3 regions of the Paenibacillus beijingensis genome follow, and region 1 is predicted to be linked to each of the others. Evidence: riboswitches for the same ligand, from Rfam matches in the RefSeq annotation. Region 1 holds a riboswitch; each other region holds the start of a gene.
The links. Region 1 has a riboswitch for cobalamin ahead of VN24_RS21350 (ABC transporter substrate-binding protein). Riboswitches for the same ligand answer to the same signal wherever they lie in the genome.

Region 1 (5,729 bases):
GCGCTGACGCCCTCTTCGCACACGCCGTGATCACCGGCCATTACGATAACGGCACGGCGCGATAATTCCGGCCATAATCCGCCCGCGATGCCTGCAAGCTGGCGGGCGATCGCCTCCAGCTTGCCGAGACTTCCCGGCGGCTTGGTCAGTCCGTCGGAATGGCGTTCGGCCGCGGCGGCAGCTTCTTCGTCAAAAGGAAGAATGCGTTCGATTGCAGATTGGATGGCCTTCTCATCCGCAGCCCCGAATTCGCGATCATCCGCGCCAATCCTCTGCCCCGTTCCACTTCGTTTCCATTCGTTCAAAGTTTGAACCCTCCCTGTCGTTCTTCCTGTCATTTTCCGTTCATAAGCAAAAACTGCGGCCGGCCGTTCGCAGGGTGCGCAACGGCTGCCGCCTCCGTCCCATACACACGGCGGACCAGCGCTGCATCCAATATATCGGCCGGAGGACCGAATGCGGCAAGCTGCCCCTCATGCAGCACCAATATCTCATCGCAGTAAAGCGAAGCCAGATTCAAATCGTGAAGGACGGCAATTGCCGTCAGCCCTCGCTTACGCTGCCAGCCGGAAACAGTATCCATCAGCAAAACCTGAAAGCCGATATCGAGGTACGTCGTCGGCTCATCCAGCAGCACCAAACGCGGCTGCTGCGCCATCACTTGGGCCAGTGCGACCCGCTGCCGTTCACCGCCGCTCAAGTTGTCCATCGTCCGGTGCTGCAGCGCCGATAGTCCCATCGCTTCGAGCACCGAATCGATCAGGGCTTCGGTGTCGGCCTCTTCATCCCCAAGCCAGTTTTGAAACGGAAAGCGGCCCATCGCGACCGTTTCCCTGACCGTAAAACCGACCGGCGGCAGTCCTCCCTGCTGCAGCACGGACAGCCAGCGGGCCAGTTCCTTGCGGGGGTAAGCCGCCGCCTGTTTGCCTTCGAGCAGCAGCTGCCCTGCCGCCGGCTTCTCCACGCCCGAAATGAGACGAAGCAGCGACGATTTCCCGACTCCGTTCGGACCGATAATGCCGTACAGCTTGCCCGGCGCCAGCGTAAACGAAAGACCGCTTAACACCTCGGTTTGTCCGAGCCGGTACGCGACATTTTTCGCTTCGATCATGTCGTTCCCCCTTTAACCGCTTTACGGCGGTAAAGCAAATAAGCAAAAAACGGCGCCCCGATAAAAGCGGTGACGACTCCAAGCTGAATTTCGCGCGGGCTGAGCGCAATCCGCGCCAGCGTATCGGCCCATAGCACGAATATGCCGCCGCCGATTGCAGAAAGCGGGATAATGAGCCGGTAATCCGGACCGGCGATGAGCCGAATCAAGTGCGGCACGACAAGGCCTACAAAACCGATGACGCCTGCAACGGATACCGCCGCCGCCGTAAGCAGCGTAGATGCTGCCAGCACGATCAGCTTGGTCCGCTCCACGCGCACGCCGAGATGAGCCGCATGGCGCTCACCGAGCACAAACAGGTTTAGCGGCTGTGCAAATGCCAGCAGGAGCGGCAGTCCGACCGCAATAAAAGGGATGACAAGATAAACTTCGCTCCATCCTTTTAGCGCAATGCTGCCCATAAGCCAGAACAAAATCTGGTTGACGACACCTTGAGAAAGACTGACCATAAACGATACGAGCGAGCCGAGAAAAGATTCGATGACGACACCGGACAAAATTAACGTCTCTAACCCCATCGCGCCCTTGGTGCGGGCAAGCGCCAGAACACCTGCCAGCGCGACAATTCCGGTTACAAAAGCGACCACCGGAAGCGTCCATATTCCGACCAATGTTTGGTATCCGAACAAAATTAAAAATGCTGCCCCCACCGAACAGCCGGAAGCGACTCCAAGCGTGAATGGATCGGCCAGCGGATTGCGCAGGACGCCCTGAAATCCTGCTCCGGCGAGGGCAAGTGCGGCGCCGATCAGAATGGCAAGCATCACTCTGGGCAGCCGGATTTGCAGCACGATGGCCTCTTGGCCTTCGTTCCAACCGTCGGCTGCGCCTCCAAACAATCGACTCGTCAAAATGCCCCATACATCATGAAGGGACATTCCGGCAGAGCCGAGAGAAAGACTGACAACGACAGAAAAGGCAAGGAGGAGCAAGCCTGCTCCTCCATAACCGTACAATTTGGCTTTGATGCCCATTTTATTTCACAAGGTCGGGATGAATCGCCTTTGCCAGATCGAGAAGCCCGTCCGCGAGGCGGGGACCGACACGGACAAGCGGATCCATCGGCACTTCCGCGAAGCGGTTGTTCTTCACCGCGTCGATAACCGACCAGCCCGCACGGCTCTTAATGCCGGGCAAAATCGGGTTACCGTCCAATTTCGGATATACGATCAGCTCCGGATTGGCCTTGACGATTTGTTCGGAGTTGACTTCGAACCAGCCGCTTTGGTCGCCGGCCACATTCGTACCGCCCGCCAGCGTCACCAGTTCATCCATAAACTCGCCTTTGCCGACCGTCCAGCCCGGCGAAAACTCCAGGTACACTTTTGTCTTCGGAGCGTCTTTCACCGCGTCCGTGACCTGCTGCTTCACATCTTTCATATGCTGCTGCACTTGTCCGGACTGCTCCTGTTTGTTCATGATGAGACCGAGCTGGCCGATTTTGTCAACCGTTTCATCGTACGTTTTCGGTGCGGACGCGTACACTTTAATGTTCAGCTGGCGCAGCTTTTCTATCGCTTCCGCATTCATCGTCGAAGAGGCGACAACGAGGTCGGGATTAAGCGCGGTGACGGCTTCCACATTCGTCTTCAAATCGCCGATTTTCGTTTTTTTGCTTGCCTCCTCGGGATAGTTGCTGTATTCGTCGACGCCAACGACTTCATCGCCCGCTCCGATCGCGAATAACGTTTCCGTTTCGCTCGGCACGAGCGATACGACGCGCTCCGGAGCTTTGTCAAACGTAATCTCCGTTCCCGATGCATCCTTGACCGTCAGCGGATACGCGGTCGTCTTGGCGTCCGCCGAATTGCCGGTTGCCGCTCCCGTACTTGGTTCCTCTGACGCGGCCGATTGGCTCGCACCGTTTGCAGGCGCCCCGTTCGTGGAGGCTCCGCTGCCGCTTTCGCCGCCGCTGCCGCATGCGGCGAGAAGCAGCATTACTGCTGCGATCATGATGGCAACCGATAATTTGAAGGATTTCATTGCTTGTTGTTTCATTTCTTCCAACACCCCTGTCTTTAATTTAAAACTTGAAGCAGAAACTTTTGAGCGCTGTCTTCATCTCCAACAGCGGTCAAAAGTTTCGCTGTGAAAATATTAAGGAAGGATCAGCATGAAACGTTATCCTTTCTTATATTTAAAAAAAGCACCTCCGAACGTGTCGGAAGTGCTTCCTGTCTACAGGAACAAAAGGTTTGCTTGTCCGGCGGCAACCATATCAAAATACAGGTTCCCTCAAAGCAAGCAGCCTCTCTCCGACACCACCCTAAATCCTCGTAGGTTACAGCGTCCTGAAACAGGCAGGTTTCCTGGCTTCAAGCTGCTGCCGTGCATGTCTTCCCGGAGTATGAAGCTCCAGTGACAGCATCTGTGCGCGGCATGTTCCGAAGATACGGCATGCTTAAAGACTGCCGAAGGCGGAACGCTTGTTACAGTGGCGGGTCCGTGCCGGAATTTCACCGGACTTCCCTTTTAACCGCTGCGGGCGAAAGCTACTGCTCCCGCGCTGCGGCACCTGTTTCCATGTTTATGAAAAAGATTCGTAGTAACTATACCATCCCTTCCCCGGCTTGTCTATCCTTATCCGCAAAGCTTGCGCCGCGCGTGCCCGCTGCCGCATCATTCTGCCGAATTCTCCTTCAGCTTGCGGTCAATCAAGCGGCCGAGCCGCAGCGCGTTGCAGACGACCGACAGCGAGCTGAGCGCCATCGCGCCTCCGGCCATCCACGGCTGAAGCAGGCCGCAGACCGCCAGCGGCACGATCATCATATTGTACAACAGCGCAAAGGCCAGATTTTGCCGGATATTGCGAAGCGTTAGGCGGCTGATCGCGATTGCCTGGCAAATGCCGGTCAAGCGCGGCCGCAGCAGCGTCAGATGACCCGCCTCCAATGCCGCCCGGGCTCCGCTTCCGAGCGCGAAGCCGACATCGGCGGCAGCCAGCGCAGGGGCGTCGTTCCAGCCGTCGCCGGCCATTGCCGTGACGCGTCCCTCCCGCTTCAGCGATTCCACCAGCGCAAACTTCCGCTCCGGCGTCATCGACGCATGCACGGACCCGATTCCGGCCGTTTCCGCCGCAGCCAGCGCCGGCGCCTTGTGGTCGCCGGTCGCAAGATGTACGTCAAGTCCCGCCTTTCGGAGCCAAGCTACCGCCCGTTCCGACGAGTCTTTTACTTTATCCGAAAACGCGAATGCGCCGAGGCATCTGCCGTCAGCGGCGACATAAAGCACCGTTGCGCCGGCATCCTCGTGCTTCCGTGCGAATAACTGCAGCGCCTCCAATCCGGTCCACTGCTGATCTTCCATAAATTTGGCGCTGCCAATGCCGATCTGCCGGCCCTCCACTTGAGCGGTGATCCCATATCCGGGCAGCTCGCGGATGCCGGTCGAGGAAGGTGGAACGAGTCCGCGGCTTGCTGCCGCATCGACAATCGCCTTCGCGAACGGATGCGGCGAAGCGGACTCCGCAGCCGCGGCCAAGCGCAGCAAAGCCGTCTCGCTTACCGCCAGCGGCTTCACAGCGCTCAGATTTGGCTTTCCTTCGGTCAAGGTGCCCGTCTTGTCCAGTACGAGTGTGTCGAGATGCGCCAGCCTCTCCAGCGCCCCCGCGTCCTTGACGACGATCCCCCGGCGCGCGAGCCTCCCGGAAGCGATGACCAGTGAGATCGGAGCGGCAAGGCCAAGCGCGCACGGGCAAGCGGCCAGCAGTACGGCCAGCGAACGGAGCAGGGCGCGGTCCGTCTCGCCGGGGGCAAACCAGAGCCAGTTTCCGGCAAACGTCAACACCGACAACGTAAGCATAGCGGGAACAAAAATTACGGATATTCGGTCCACCCGGCGCTGAACCGTCGATTTGGACGCTTGCGCCCGCTTCAGCAGCCCATGGATACGATCGAGCATCGTACCCGCCTGGACCGCTTCCGTACGGATGCGAAGCGTGCCGCCAATAAGCACGGTACCGGCCCATACTTCTGCTCCGGTCCGCTTCCGGACCGGACGGCTCTCGCCGGTCAGCAACGATTCGTCGGCCTCGGCCTCTCCTTCCAGCACGACGCCGTCGACCGGAATTTTGGCGCCCGCTTCCGCCATTACGTGATCCCCGACCCGCACCTCGGCAAGCGGGACGCTGCGCCTGGAGCCCGCGCGGACGATTACCGCTTCCTTGCTGCGCAGCCCGCCGTAGCCTTCGGTTTCGCGCAAGGCGCGCGCAGCGATGCGGGATTCCATATATTTGCCAAGAAGGAGCGCGGTAATAACGACAGCCGGCGTTTCGAAATAGACGGCAGGATGGCTCCCTGACGTCAAACGAAAGCCGCCGGATTCGCGAATAAAAGCAAAGACCATGTAATGACTGTATAAATAGGCGGCGGTAGTGCCGACCGCGACGAGCACATCCATATTGGCGGTCCGCTCGCGGAGAGCATTCCAAGCGCCGATATAAAATGGCATTCCGATACCGAACTGGATGACGGACGCAATTGCCAGCTGAAACCACAGATTGCGAAAAAGCGGCGGCATAGGAAGCAGGCCAAGCAGCGGCACATGGTCCGCCATCGAC
Region 2 (5,729 bases), 1.8 Mb from region 1:
CGATTTGCACGCAGGAATGCCCATGATAAATAAGTTCCATTCGCGCATAACCTCCTGATTCGGATATGTAGTCTAACTCTCATTATTTACCCTTCCTGGCTGTTTGTACACAAGAAAGTACGATAATTTCGTTTCAGCTCTTCTACATTCCGCGGTGCGGGACGTCCATTGCGGATCGACTCAGGCAGCGCGTTCCATACTTCGACCAGCATCGGCAGCTCGAGCCCGAGCATGTGCATCAATGCGGCGTCCTTGAATACCTGCTCCGGCGTGCCTTCCGTGACGCACCGTCCCTTCTCCAGCACAAGCACCCAGTCCGCCCAAGCGTAGACAAGATTCATATCGTGGGTTGCCATAACCGTTGTCATGCCCCGGTTATGAATACGGTCCAGCTCGGCGATAAGCCGCTTCTCCGAGCTGCGGTCCAAATAGGCGGTCGGCTCGTCCAGCAGCAGCAGCTCCGGTTCCAGCACGAGCACCCCCGCCAGTGCGACCCGTTTTTTTTGCCCCAGACTTAAATGATGAATCGGCGTATCGGCAAGCGCCCCTAGCTCCAGCAGCTCCAGCATGGCATAGGTCCGCTCATGAATGTCCGCTTCGGCCATTCCGGCATTGCGCAGCCCGTACGAAACATCCTCATACGGCGTATTCAAAATAAGCTGCTGCTCGGGATCCTGAAACACAAGGCCGATCTGCCGGCGCAGCCGCTTCAGCTCCTTCGGCTTATAAGTCAGCGGCTCGCCCTTCCAGCGAAGCGTGCCTCCGTCCGGGCGGCAAATGCCGATAGACTGCAGAAACAGCGTCGACTTTCCCGAGCCGTTATGACCGCATATCGCCGTTTTTTTTCCTTCCGGTATGGAGAGGTTCAATTCACGCAAAGCCTGGGCGGCCGATCCGGGATAAGTATAGCTGAGCCGCTCGGTTTGTAAAATCGGTTTGATGATGAGAGCCTCCTTCCTAAAGCCGTCAAAACAGCAGTTCCAGTGCCAGCAGCACGGCGATGCCCGCACAGCCTTCCGCCTTGTACCGAAACGGAATGCGTCCGCTTTTGTATGGCGCCAAATGAATTTCGTTGACAAAACCTCTGGAAATGAGTCCGTTCGACAGCCCCTTGTACCGCTGCATCGCTTTGCCGAACAGCCGGACCACCAGGATGGCAATATCGCGGATCGTTCCGGCAAAGCCGTTGTGCCCGCCGCGCGAACGCTGCGCGACCGACATCCCGTAGGCGGTATCCGCCAGCACGAACAGGAACCGGTACGTCAGCAGCATGAGCTCCACGACGAGATGCGGCAGCCGCAGCCGCTTTAACACTTGCAGCAGCTCGGGCACCGGCGTCGTGAAAATGACAAAAAACAAACACGCGGAGCATGCCGCAATCCGGTCAAACGCAAGCGCGGAAGCCTGCACGGAAGCATACGGCACGTACAGGCTCCAGCCGAAGGCTTCGGCAAGAAGCCAGGCATCACCCGCGCCGCTTAAGCCGCCGCGCGTTATTTCAAGCAGCATCGCCGGCAGGCTCATCATAAAAAAGAGGCACGTCGAGCCGAATAGAACAAAATAAAAGCGGATCGGAATTCCGGCATAATAAACGGTCCAAATCGTCATCCACGCCCAAATCGCCGCTTGCACGAGCGGGTGGGTCCAATACGACAGCACAACCATCACGGCGGCAAAGCCGGTCTTCCACATCGGCGACACGGATCTGAACCGGTTGCCATACGACAGCGTATCGATGCTTTTGATCATCGCTTGTCCTTGTTCGACGACTTGGACGATCTGCCTTTAAACAAGCCGATCACATAACCGATAAAACCGGCTCCGATGGCGGCCTGCAGCGCAAACAGCATGCTTTCCGTTTCCGCGGGCGGCTCAAGCAGCGGCGTGAACCACGGCTCGAAGGAAGGATTAATCTCCCTGATCATCTCCTCGGCAGCTCCATCCGCTCCTGTGAACTCTCCATTCACAAGCAGCAGCGGCAAAACGCCCAGCAAAATAACCGCAGCCACGATTAACCCGTTTTTGACCTTATTGTTCATTTGCTGCCAGCTCCTTTCATTTTGCGCTGCAGTAACGAAAGCTCATTTCCGCTGTACGATTGCAGCCAGTTCCAAACCAGCACCGTCAGCAAACCTTCACTAACGGCAAGCGGAATTTGAGTCAGGGCAAAGATGCCGCCGAACTTCGCAAACGAAGCGATAAAACCGCCGTCCGCGGACGGAAAAGCGGCTGCCAGTTGAATCGACGTCACGACGTAAGTCGACAAATCGGCGAGCGCCGCAGCGGTGAAGATCGACAGCTTTTGCTTGCCGGTCGATTTCATGATCAACGTATATACCGCATATCCGACCATCGGCCCCGCCACCGCCATCGAGAACGCGTTTGCTCCCAGCGTCGTCAAACCGCCGTGAGCAAGCAGCGTCGCCTGGAAAAAAAGCACGATCGAGCCGAGCACGCTCATCGGCAGCGGACCGAACATGACGGCGCCAAGCCCGGTACCGGTCGGATGCGAGCTGCTGCCCGTAACCGACGGAATCTTCAGCGCCGAAAGCACAAAGGTGAATGCGCCGGCCAGACCCAGCATCAGCTTCAGCTCCGGCGCTTCTTTCGTTAATTTGATGAGCGAGCGCACGCCCAACATAAAAAACGGAATAAATACGGCCCACCAGAACATCGCCCATGCCGGAGGCAAAAACCCTTCCATAATGTGCATCGCATAAGCGGACCGGGGCTCATTGACCCATAAATAACAAACAAAACCCGCGATCAGCAATACAGCCGATTTGTTAACCTTCACAACCATTCCTCCTCTTTATATTCACACAAAAAAAACCAATCCCGGCTTATGCAGGATTGGTTTGGGCACGCATGAACAGACGACAAAAAGAAGTTCCCGGTCGTCGGCAGCAACAAACGTACACCAATTCCTTTCCGCGAAGGTCAATATGGCGATACAAACTAGGTAGGTCTCCTGGCTTCAGATCGACGTTTTCTTTTGTCTTCCCCGGTTTTACCCAAGTGACGTTCGAAAAGAAAACTCCCTGTATACAGTGGCGGGACCGCTCGGGATTTGCACCCGATTCCCTGTTACCCTTTGCATCCGCAAAGGCACCTAGTTTATTGGAATATGATTAGCTTTTAATTAAAACTATCATTTCCCGTCGTTGACTGTCAATTGAGATTTCGAAAGAGAGACAAGCCGAAACGGCGATCGCGGTCTCAAAGGGCGTACCATTAAAAAAAACCCTGAGGATAACCTCAGGGTTATGAGTGCGGCAAATATTAAATCCAGGCTTTCAAATTGACCTGCTTGATGAAGTCTTCGCGGCTTTGCACTTCTTTCGACCCCGCATCGGCGGTCTCTTCGTCCGAAGACTTGACGTTCATAATGCGGTTGAACAGCTCCTCGTTGCGAGTGGCAAGCGCAAAGTCGATCAGCGCCTCGCGTTCAACCCGGTCGACTTCCTGTTGAATCAGTGCAGCCTCAAGCTCCACATCTTCGCCCGGCAGCAGAAAACTCCGGTTCGCAGACGGCACGCGCACAACATATTCAAATATGCTGTCCGCATTGCGGTCATAAGCGATAATATATCCGTACTCCCCGATCGGAAGGTTCTGTTCGAAATGATCGGCCACAATGACGACCTTTTCACCCAGCTTCAGCATCGTCTTCGCCCCCTATCCTTTAGCCGTTCAACGTCTGTCCAATCTTCAACAGTTATGATGGCTTCTATTAAATTTTACTAGAAAAACGGAGGGCAAGCAAATAACTCTTTACTTTTTTTTAAAACTACCTAAAAAACGACTCCCCGCGGCTATTCAAAGGGGAGCGGAACCAATACGAGACACGGTTTACGGCAATTTAATCAGACCGCGGGCAAGGCTCGTGAGCCGCTTCGGTTCCGAGGCTGTGACCAGCACCGTATCCTCAATTCCGACGACGCCTCTTCCCGGAAATGTAAATTTCGGCTCGATCGCAATGACCATCCCGGCCTCCAGCGGCTCATTAAAGCCGCGTGCCAATACCGGCCATTCATCCACTTCCAGCCCGATGCCATGGCCGAGAAATTTCGCCTGGTCTCTCCCGTATCCCATGAAATGATCCGTTAGTCCGGCTGCTTCCGCGCATTGAAGCGACGCGGCGTAAATATCGGAGGGGAGCGCTCCCGGACGCATTTGGCCAAGCGCCATGTCCAATATCGTTTCCGTGACACCGTAAGCTTCCGTTAAGTCATCGGCCAGTTCGCCAATAACGGCCGTTCTCGTCTGATCGATTACGTAACCGTCGATGCAGCAGCCTACATCGAGCAAAATCGGCTCGCCGCGGGCAAACCGTTTGCGGCTTACGCTTTGCGGGGCCGACGGTCCGAGGCCGCGGCCTCCGGCAGGCCCGTCAAAGGCGGCGGGCTCGGCCGCCGCCGCTCCCGAAGCAACCATCCCCGTCATCACCGCCTGATTGTACGCGCGCATCCGCATCAGCCCGATATGTCCCCGTTTGCGGATCTCATATTCGTAGCGGGCGATCCACTCGAGCTCGGAGACGCCCTCCCGCACATGCTCGAGACAATTGTGAAACGCTTCAGCCGCTACTTTTGCCGCAGCTTCAATCCGGCCGACTTCCCACGCCGATTTGACGGAGCGGACCCGCCTGATGAGCGCGGACCCGTCGAGCAGGGAAGAATTGCCGTGCGAATCTGCTTCGCCGCCGGCCGCAGCCAACATTTCCGAAAGCTTCTGGCAGATGGAAGCGGGCAGCACATCGAGATCGGCGGCAATGCGCCGCTTCCCGCCATCCCGCATAACTGCCGGGAAATCGGCTGTAAGCGTCTCGCCGAATTGACGGAACGCCCCGAGCGGACGAACGGCAATCGCCGCTTCCGCCTCAGCCCGCTTCACGCTCCGCCGTACGTAATAGAGAGGGTCATCATCGGCCGGAAGAAATGCGTAACCATTTTGCATGGAGCCGGTGAAGTACAGCAAATCAACATCCTGAGTAAGCAGCAAGCCGTCAAGGCCCGCTGTTTTCAGCTCCGCCTGCGCACGGGCGATACGCTCCTTTATTTCCGCTTCAGGGATCCGCGCTTCCCCTTGTATGTACTCGTTCATGCCGGCTCACTCCCGTTCTTCGTTTTCCCTTCATTACAACAAATTTCAGATCACATCGTCAAATGGGTGCGCGAAAAGACCGGGCCAAAGCCCGGCCGCTTTCAATCCTCGCTATTTCCGCCCGATGCTTTCGGCGCGGTCAGCCTATTGTAGAAATCGACGATTTTATCCTTATCGGCGGAATTGCGCAGTGCCATAGCGGAACGCGGATGCTCGCCTAACATGCCGGTGATCATATAAGGGATGATGTAGCCCCACTCTTCTTTCTCGCGGAGCGGAAACATATATTTCTCAATCATATCGAGCACCGGACCAAGGCGGTACTTTGAATTTTTCATCCGGGCAATCAGCAATTCCGTCGGGCAGTTGCCTGCGGCGCGTCCCATGCCGTAGACGGAGGCATCCAGCAGTTCAACGCCTTTATCCGCAGCCGCTACAGTGTTGGCGAATGCCAGCTGCAGGTTATTATGCATGTGCGCGCCCAGACGCTTGTTCGGCAGATGGGTTTGGAATTTCTCCACCAGGGCATTGATGTCGCTTGGCATCAGGCTGCCGTAGGAATCGACGATATAGACAACATCGACCACGCTGCTCGCAATCGCCTCGAACGCGTTCATTAATTC
Region 3 (5,729 bases), 430 kb from region 1:
CGGGCGCTGAACTTTTTGTTCGCGATGCCTGGCGCAACGCCCACTTCGAAAACGGCGACCTGCCGGCGGGCAGGCGGCTGCGACTTCGCATGGACTGCGTATCCGCCCTGTATGATGCCTTTTGCCTCCAATGCGCCAAGAGCCTCCATCGCCAGCGCAACCGGAGCCTCCGGCACGCTGGTCCGTACCGCCTGCGCCGCCTCGACCACTTCAGGTTCATCCGCCTCTTCTCGCATGTCCTTTTTTTCCTCGCGGGCGTTTAGCGACCATGGCTCCGCCTCCGTGCGCAGTCGCTCATGAGGCTTAAGCGGCTGCTCGTCCGTTTGCAGCGTATATTTACGCTGGTAACCGCGCGGCGTTATCATTAAACCTTGATAAACAGACGTCGTGGAGTTGCCGATGATAACCGTCGTCAGCATCCCGATGTCATGGTCCAGCATGGAGCCGAGCGTCGTTAATATCACCTGCTCGCGGTCACGATAAGCGCTTTTGACGAGACCGACCGGCGTTTCCGGCGAACGGTATTTCAGCAAGATGCGCTGCGTCTCCACAATCTGGCGGGTGCGTCTCCCGCTTCGCGGATTGTACAGCGCAATAATAAAATCAGCGGACGCTGCCGCATCCACCCGCTTTGCGATCGTCTCCCATGGTGTCAAATGATCGCTTAAGCTGATCGTGCACGCATCGTGCATCACAGGTGCTCCAAGAAGCGAAGCACATGAATTAATCGCAGAAATGCCCGGAACAACTTCGACCTCTACGCCCGATGCCGGCTTCCAGCCTTTCTCGATCAGCACCTCGTAGACGAGTCCGGCCATGCCGTATACCCCGGAATCGCCGCTGGAGATGACCGCGACTTTTTTTCCCATCTCTGCCTGACGTACCGCTTCCTGCGCACGGCTAACTTCTTCCGTCATTCCCGTCCGCACAATTTCCTGATCGGTCAAAAGCCCGCGAATGAGATCGACGTAAGTGTTGTAGCCGATAATAACGTCGCTCTCCTCGATCGCCTGCCGCGCCCGCTCCGTAATATGTTCAAATGCTCCAGGCCCAAATCCGATAATGAGCAGCTTGCCCTTTGTTTCAGCCATAACGCTCCCCCTATCCATTACAATCATTTCGCAATCCGCTGCCCTGAACAAACAACACCCTTCTAGGAATGCAACAAAAAAAGCACCCCCATTGGAGATGCCTACGAACAGAACTAGTATAAGGAAATGAACAAGGGGCCTTCCGATCGGCAAACCGATTAACGGCATACCTCACACCCGCAAGTTGCTGCCTTACACCTCCCTATTACGCGTAGGTTCAATGGTGTTGATAGAACAGGCAGGTCTCCTGACTTGCGGATCATAGCTTGTGCTCACAGCCTTCCCATTTCAAACATTGAAACAGTGGCAATAGAGCAGCTCCCCGCTTACAGTGGCGCGACCGTACCGGAATTTCACCGGTTTCCCTATTAAGTCGAATGCTTCCACTCGACACCTGGTTCCATAAAATATGTGCAAATAATTTGAACTATAACATATTGTTCATCATTTCGTCTACTCTATATTTCCTTATCGCTTCGACAGAGTATTCGTTGCAAAGCTTCATTGCCTTGAACCTGTCCGATGCTTCCACACAGCCCACGAGCTAACCGCGTAGAGCAAGGCGCTCGTGTAGAACAGGGCATTGATCGTTAACCAATCGAGCAGGTAACCGCCGATCAGGACGGCAAACCCTGAAGCAACCGACGTCCAGAACTGGTAGTTTGCTAGAACGGGTCCGCGTACCCCGGACTGGCTCCCATCGGCTAGCAGCAGGCGCTCCCCCATTTTTTGCATGGCGCTGCAGGTGCCCATCAGCAGTTGCAGCACGATTACCCAGAAGTAGGAGCCCACCCACGGAAAAGCCAGCATGGCCGCCGTCATTCCTAGCGAGCTCAAGACCAGCACTAGCGGGCCATACCGGTCGAGCCTTGCTCCAAGCCATTGGGATGCAAGTGCCGAACTGATTGTAAATACGGCGAACGCGAGCCCGTACTTCGAGTAGCTGTTTCCGAGATTTTTGAGAAACAACAGGTAATACGGATATATCATACCGGCTGCCAGCGTCACGATGCTTTGGGAGCGGATGAGCCACTTGATCTCCACTACGTTTCGTCCCCTCTATACTGTTCAAAGAAATGGTTCATAAAAAGATGATCCGGATCGTATTCGTCCTTTTTTGCGAAGAAAGCTTTGTTCTCCGGATACGCTGCCCGAAACTGCTCCAAAGTCGGATAGCCGACGTAAGGCAAATAATACGTGCCTTGATGACGGATAACTTCATCAATAATTCGCTGTATCCCTCGCCGGGTCGTGGCCTGTTTCGCATCCGAAAGCGGAACGTTAAAAAGACATACAAGCGCGAACATATCATCTCTTGCATACGACAGCTTCGCTTCCTGATCGCGGTTGACATACCGGACCGTAATGTTCAGCAGATTCAAATGCTCTTGAGTCAGCACCGTCTTCAGATCTTCGACAAAACCGGAGAATTCCCGAATCGGGATAAAATATTCCTGCAGCAAGTCGTTTTTCCCCGCTTCATGATACTCCATGAACTTCGACTCCGAGCGCATCGCATTGTTGCGGCTTAATACGGCATTCTGCTGCTTGGCGAAGTATGCTTTTTGCATCGACCACAGCACTTTTTTGCCCCATTCGAACGAACGGTTCAAGTTAAAGATAAGCTTAGTCGGGATTACCCATTCCTCCCGCGTCTTTAACTGATTATGTTCGTTAAGCGTGATGGTTTGGTCGACGCGGTAGTTGATGGCATACATATCGGAGAGATAACCGTCGGGCGCTACGGAAATACGGGCAATGTGAAGATGGATATCCGGGTCGCCCTGAATAGACTTTTGGAAGTAGTCCGCATATGAATGGACATCCGTTTCTTCTGTCAATACCCGATAAACCTCGTCTTCCGTCAAAGTCAGCGTGACATCCAAAATGATTCCGAACAGCCCGTATCCGCCCAATGCCAGCGGGAATAAATCGGCATTTTCGGTACGGCTGACCTGTCGAATTTGGCCGTCTGCGGTAAGCAGCCGGAACGACTCGACGCTTTTGATCAACGAACCGTTGCGGATATCCCGACCGTGAGCGTTAATGCTGATGGAGCCGCCTACAGTGAAAATGTTTTGCGATTGCATCGTTTTCACGGATAAGCCGTACGGGTTAACGGCATCCTGAACATCCTTCCAGGTCGCCCCTGCCTGCACTCGTACCTTTCTCGCTGCCGGGTCGACGGACAAAATTTTATTAAAAGAAGTCATGTCGACGACAATGCCGTCTTTATAGTAAGTATGGCCGCCTTGGCTGTGCCGCTGTCCTGCGATCGAGACGGTCAATTTCCTTGCCTTTGCTTCATGCAGCAGAGCAATCAGCTGCTTCTCTTCCCTGCCCCTGACGATTTTCTCTACCTTAACCGGATGGAGCCGGCTGTAATCCGTGATTAGAAAAGGATCCTGGTCGGGGGTAGAATGCAGTATATATTGCAACAGGCACAAAGCGGCGAGCAGCATGATGGCGATTCCCTTTTTCATATCGGGTTCTCCATTCATTCGTTCATTGGAATTCAAGTCGCTTCCATCTTAACAAACGGTTAAGTTACTGTCCGCAACCTTCTTTTTCCACTGCCAAAAATCTCCCGCAATATAATCAATATCTTGTCACATCCAATAATCCCCTGTGTTCCTTGAAACAGAAATCAATAGAATGGAGCCGCTTCCTCAGCTTAGAGTAAGCGGCTCGTTGCTGCACTGACGTCATGCAAATATAGAGCAGACGCCCAAACTCCGCGCAGCGTCGGCACATCAAAAGATGATTATGACCGAGGATTCGTACAATTCGCGCGTGTGTCTCTCTTAATCACTAAAAAATAATGCCAATTAATACAAACATGATATTCATCAAGAAATGCATCATAATTGTAGGCAATAAACCTTGAGCCCTTATCGCAACTCCACCCATAATCATGCCGAAAATTGAAAAAAGCGCACAGACTAACCAAGGAATTCCTAATGAGTAATGATAAAAACCAAATCCTACACTCGTAATAATAAGTCCATATTTCTCACCAAAATGGCTTACAATTCTACTAAGTATATACCCTCTCCATAATATTTCTTCCAATATGGAATTGACTACTGAAAACATTACTGCACACATGAGCAATAAAATAAGGTCCGGTTGATTAAAATCAATGACAAAACTAAATGAAATTATAATAATACTTGAAGAAATAATGAGAAATCTCCAAATCGGATCCTTGAACAACCCCTTCCAAATGAAAGGAAAGTAAATCGTGTTACGAAACGACCCAACCGACAGATAATTAATTTCGGTTCTATTCAATTTATTCATGATGAAGAATGGCAGGATAAATCCAATAAGACTCATTCTTGATAAAATCACTCTCCACTCTGTGGACAAGGCAGAATCTAAAACTACCGAACTTAAATAATCTGAAATCCAAAATCCATTTATGTACATCATACATGTGATATAAATATTATGAGTTCGGAATGATTTATTCAAAAAAAGGAGCAAAATAAATATACCTAATAGAACAGCAAGAAGCGATGGAATAACTTGAATTAATATAACAATTGCAATAAAAGGAATACCTAATGCGTGTTTTTGAAAAGATTTAATTGAAGGAAACAATAAATATTCTCCTTAAATAATATTTGTTTGGTAATACGAACGCTTTAACAGATCTTTAATTTTCAGAAGCTTCTCATAGAAATGATAAATTGCCGTTTTTTCATTCGATCTATAATCTATATTTCTATAATCCCTTTCCGGATGATGTCATCCAATTGTGTTTTCATACTTTATGGTATCACCTCCTTTCGAAGGGATCCCACGGCCACCCAAGATTCAATTATCTTTAACTATTGTACCATCATCTACCAATATGATGAAAAGGCAAGGCCCACCATCTTAAATTGGAGATGTTTGTGCCTTGCCTGAAATGTTAATCAATTTAATTTAACAACGCTGTCCGAGATTGCTTTTTGTTCAGCAGCCGTTAACAGCCCAAGACGCCAGAAGGCGACGCCTTTTAAACCGTAACGTTTCGCTAAACCGATCTTCGCGGTGATCGTATTTTCCGTCTCGCTATGTACAGAGACACCAAGTATAAGTTTACTTTTAGGGACACCCAGACCAAGCATCATCCGAACGGCCTCATCGACTTTATCGTTCGGCTCGGGGCCGTCCGGCACATACTCGTAAGCCATAAGAATAAGTTTGTCGGCAATACGCGAAAGCGAAGTGTAGTCGTAGCCCTTATAAGCCCCATTCGGAGGCGGAACGGCAATTGATAACTGGACGCCTTTCGGCAGCTGGTCGTTAAGCAGCTTAACATAGCCGTTCAGCAATTTTTTTTGCTCTTCTGCCCCTTCCTTCCAACCAAGTCCCTCGTAGTCAATGACGACACCTTGAAACCCTTTTTCTTGAACGGTATTAACGATCGAAGTTATCGATGCGTTGCGCAAGGACGTGTCGCTGAGCATCTTCGTCAATTCACGTTTGCTGTCGCCGGAATAGACCATTAAATATGGAGAGGTGTTCCCTATCGCCGTATTCTGCACTATGGATTCTGGAGTAATTTCTCCCGCCGGCTGCGGCCATTTGTATTCTTTCCCGCTTGTCGTCCATACTCCGTCATCATTGATGCGGCTCCAACCGAAA

Region 2: linked by a shared signal. The riboswitch ahead of VN24_RS03445 (energy-coupling factor ABC transporter permease) and the one ahead of VN24_RS21350 (ABC transporter substrate-binding protein) in region 1 are both predicted to bind cobalamin.
Region 3: linked by a shared signal. The riboswitch ahead of cobJ (precorrin-3B C(17)-methyltransferase) and the one ahead of VN24_RS21350 (ABC transporter substrate-binding protein) in region 1 are both predicted to bind cobalamin.

What each region holds. Positions count from the first base shown of each region.
Region 1 covers NZ_CP011058.1:4,708,235-4,713,963, reverse strand. The annotation lists gene cobT (nicotinate-nucleotide--dimethylbenzimidazole phosphoribosyltransferase) at 1-224, opposite strand, end outside; gene VN24_RS21360 (ABC transporter ATP-binding protein) at 335-1,111, opposite strand; gene VN24_RS21355 (FecCD family ABC transporter permease) at 1,108-2,139, opposite strand; gene VN24_RS21350 (ABC transporter substrate-binding protein) at 2,147-3,169, opposite strand; cobalamin riboswitch at 3,454-3,705, opposite strand; gene VN24_RS21345 (heavy metal translocating P-type ATPase) at 3,791-5,729, opposite strand, start outside.
Region 2 covers NZ_CP011058.1:717,341-723,069, forward strand. The annotation lists gene VN24_RS03425 (metal-dependent hydrolase) at 1-40, opposite strand, end outside; gene VN24_RS03430 (energy-coupling factor ABC transporter ATP-binding protein) at 87-941, opposite strand; gene cbiQ (cobalt ECF transporter T component CbiQ) at 967-1,749, opposite strand; gene VN24_RS03440 (energy-coupling factor ABC transporter substrate-binding protein) at 1,746-2,039, opposite strand; gene VN24_RS03445 (energy-coupling factor ABC transporter permease) at 2,036-2,797, opposite strand; cobalamin riboswitch at 2,945-3,131, opposite strand; gene VN24_RS03450 (hypothetical protein) at 3,283-3,666, opposite strand; gene VN24_RS03455 (M24 family metallopeptidase) at 3,853-5,106, opposite strand; gene VN24_RS03460 (aldolase catalytic domain-containing protein) at 5,208-5,729, opposite strand, start outside.
Region 3 covers NZ_CP011058.1:5,133,260-5,138,988, forward strand. The annotation lists gene cobJ (precorrin-3B C(17)-methyltransferase) at 1-1,091, opposite strand, end outside; cobalamin riboswitch at 1,312-1,505, opposite strand; gene VN24_RS23185 (MFS transporter) at 1,593-2,135, opposite strand; gene VN24_RS23190 (FAD-binding oxidoreductase) at 2,135-3,574, opposite strand; gene VN24_RS23195 (CPBP family intramembrane glutamic endopeptidase) at 3,903-4,697, opposite strand; gene VN24_RS23200 (stalk domain-containing protein) at 5,015-5,729, opposite strand, start outside.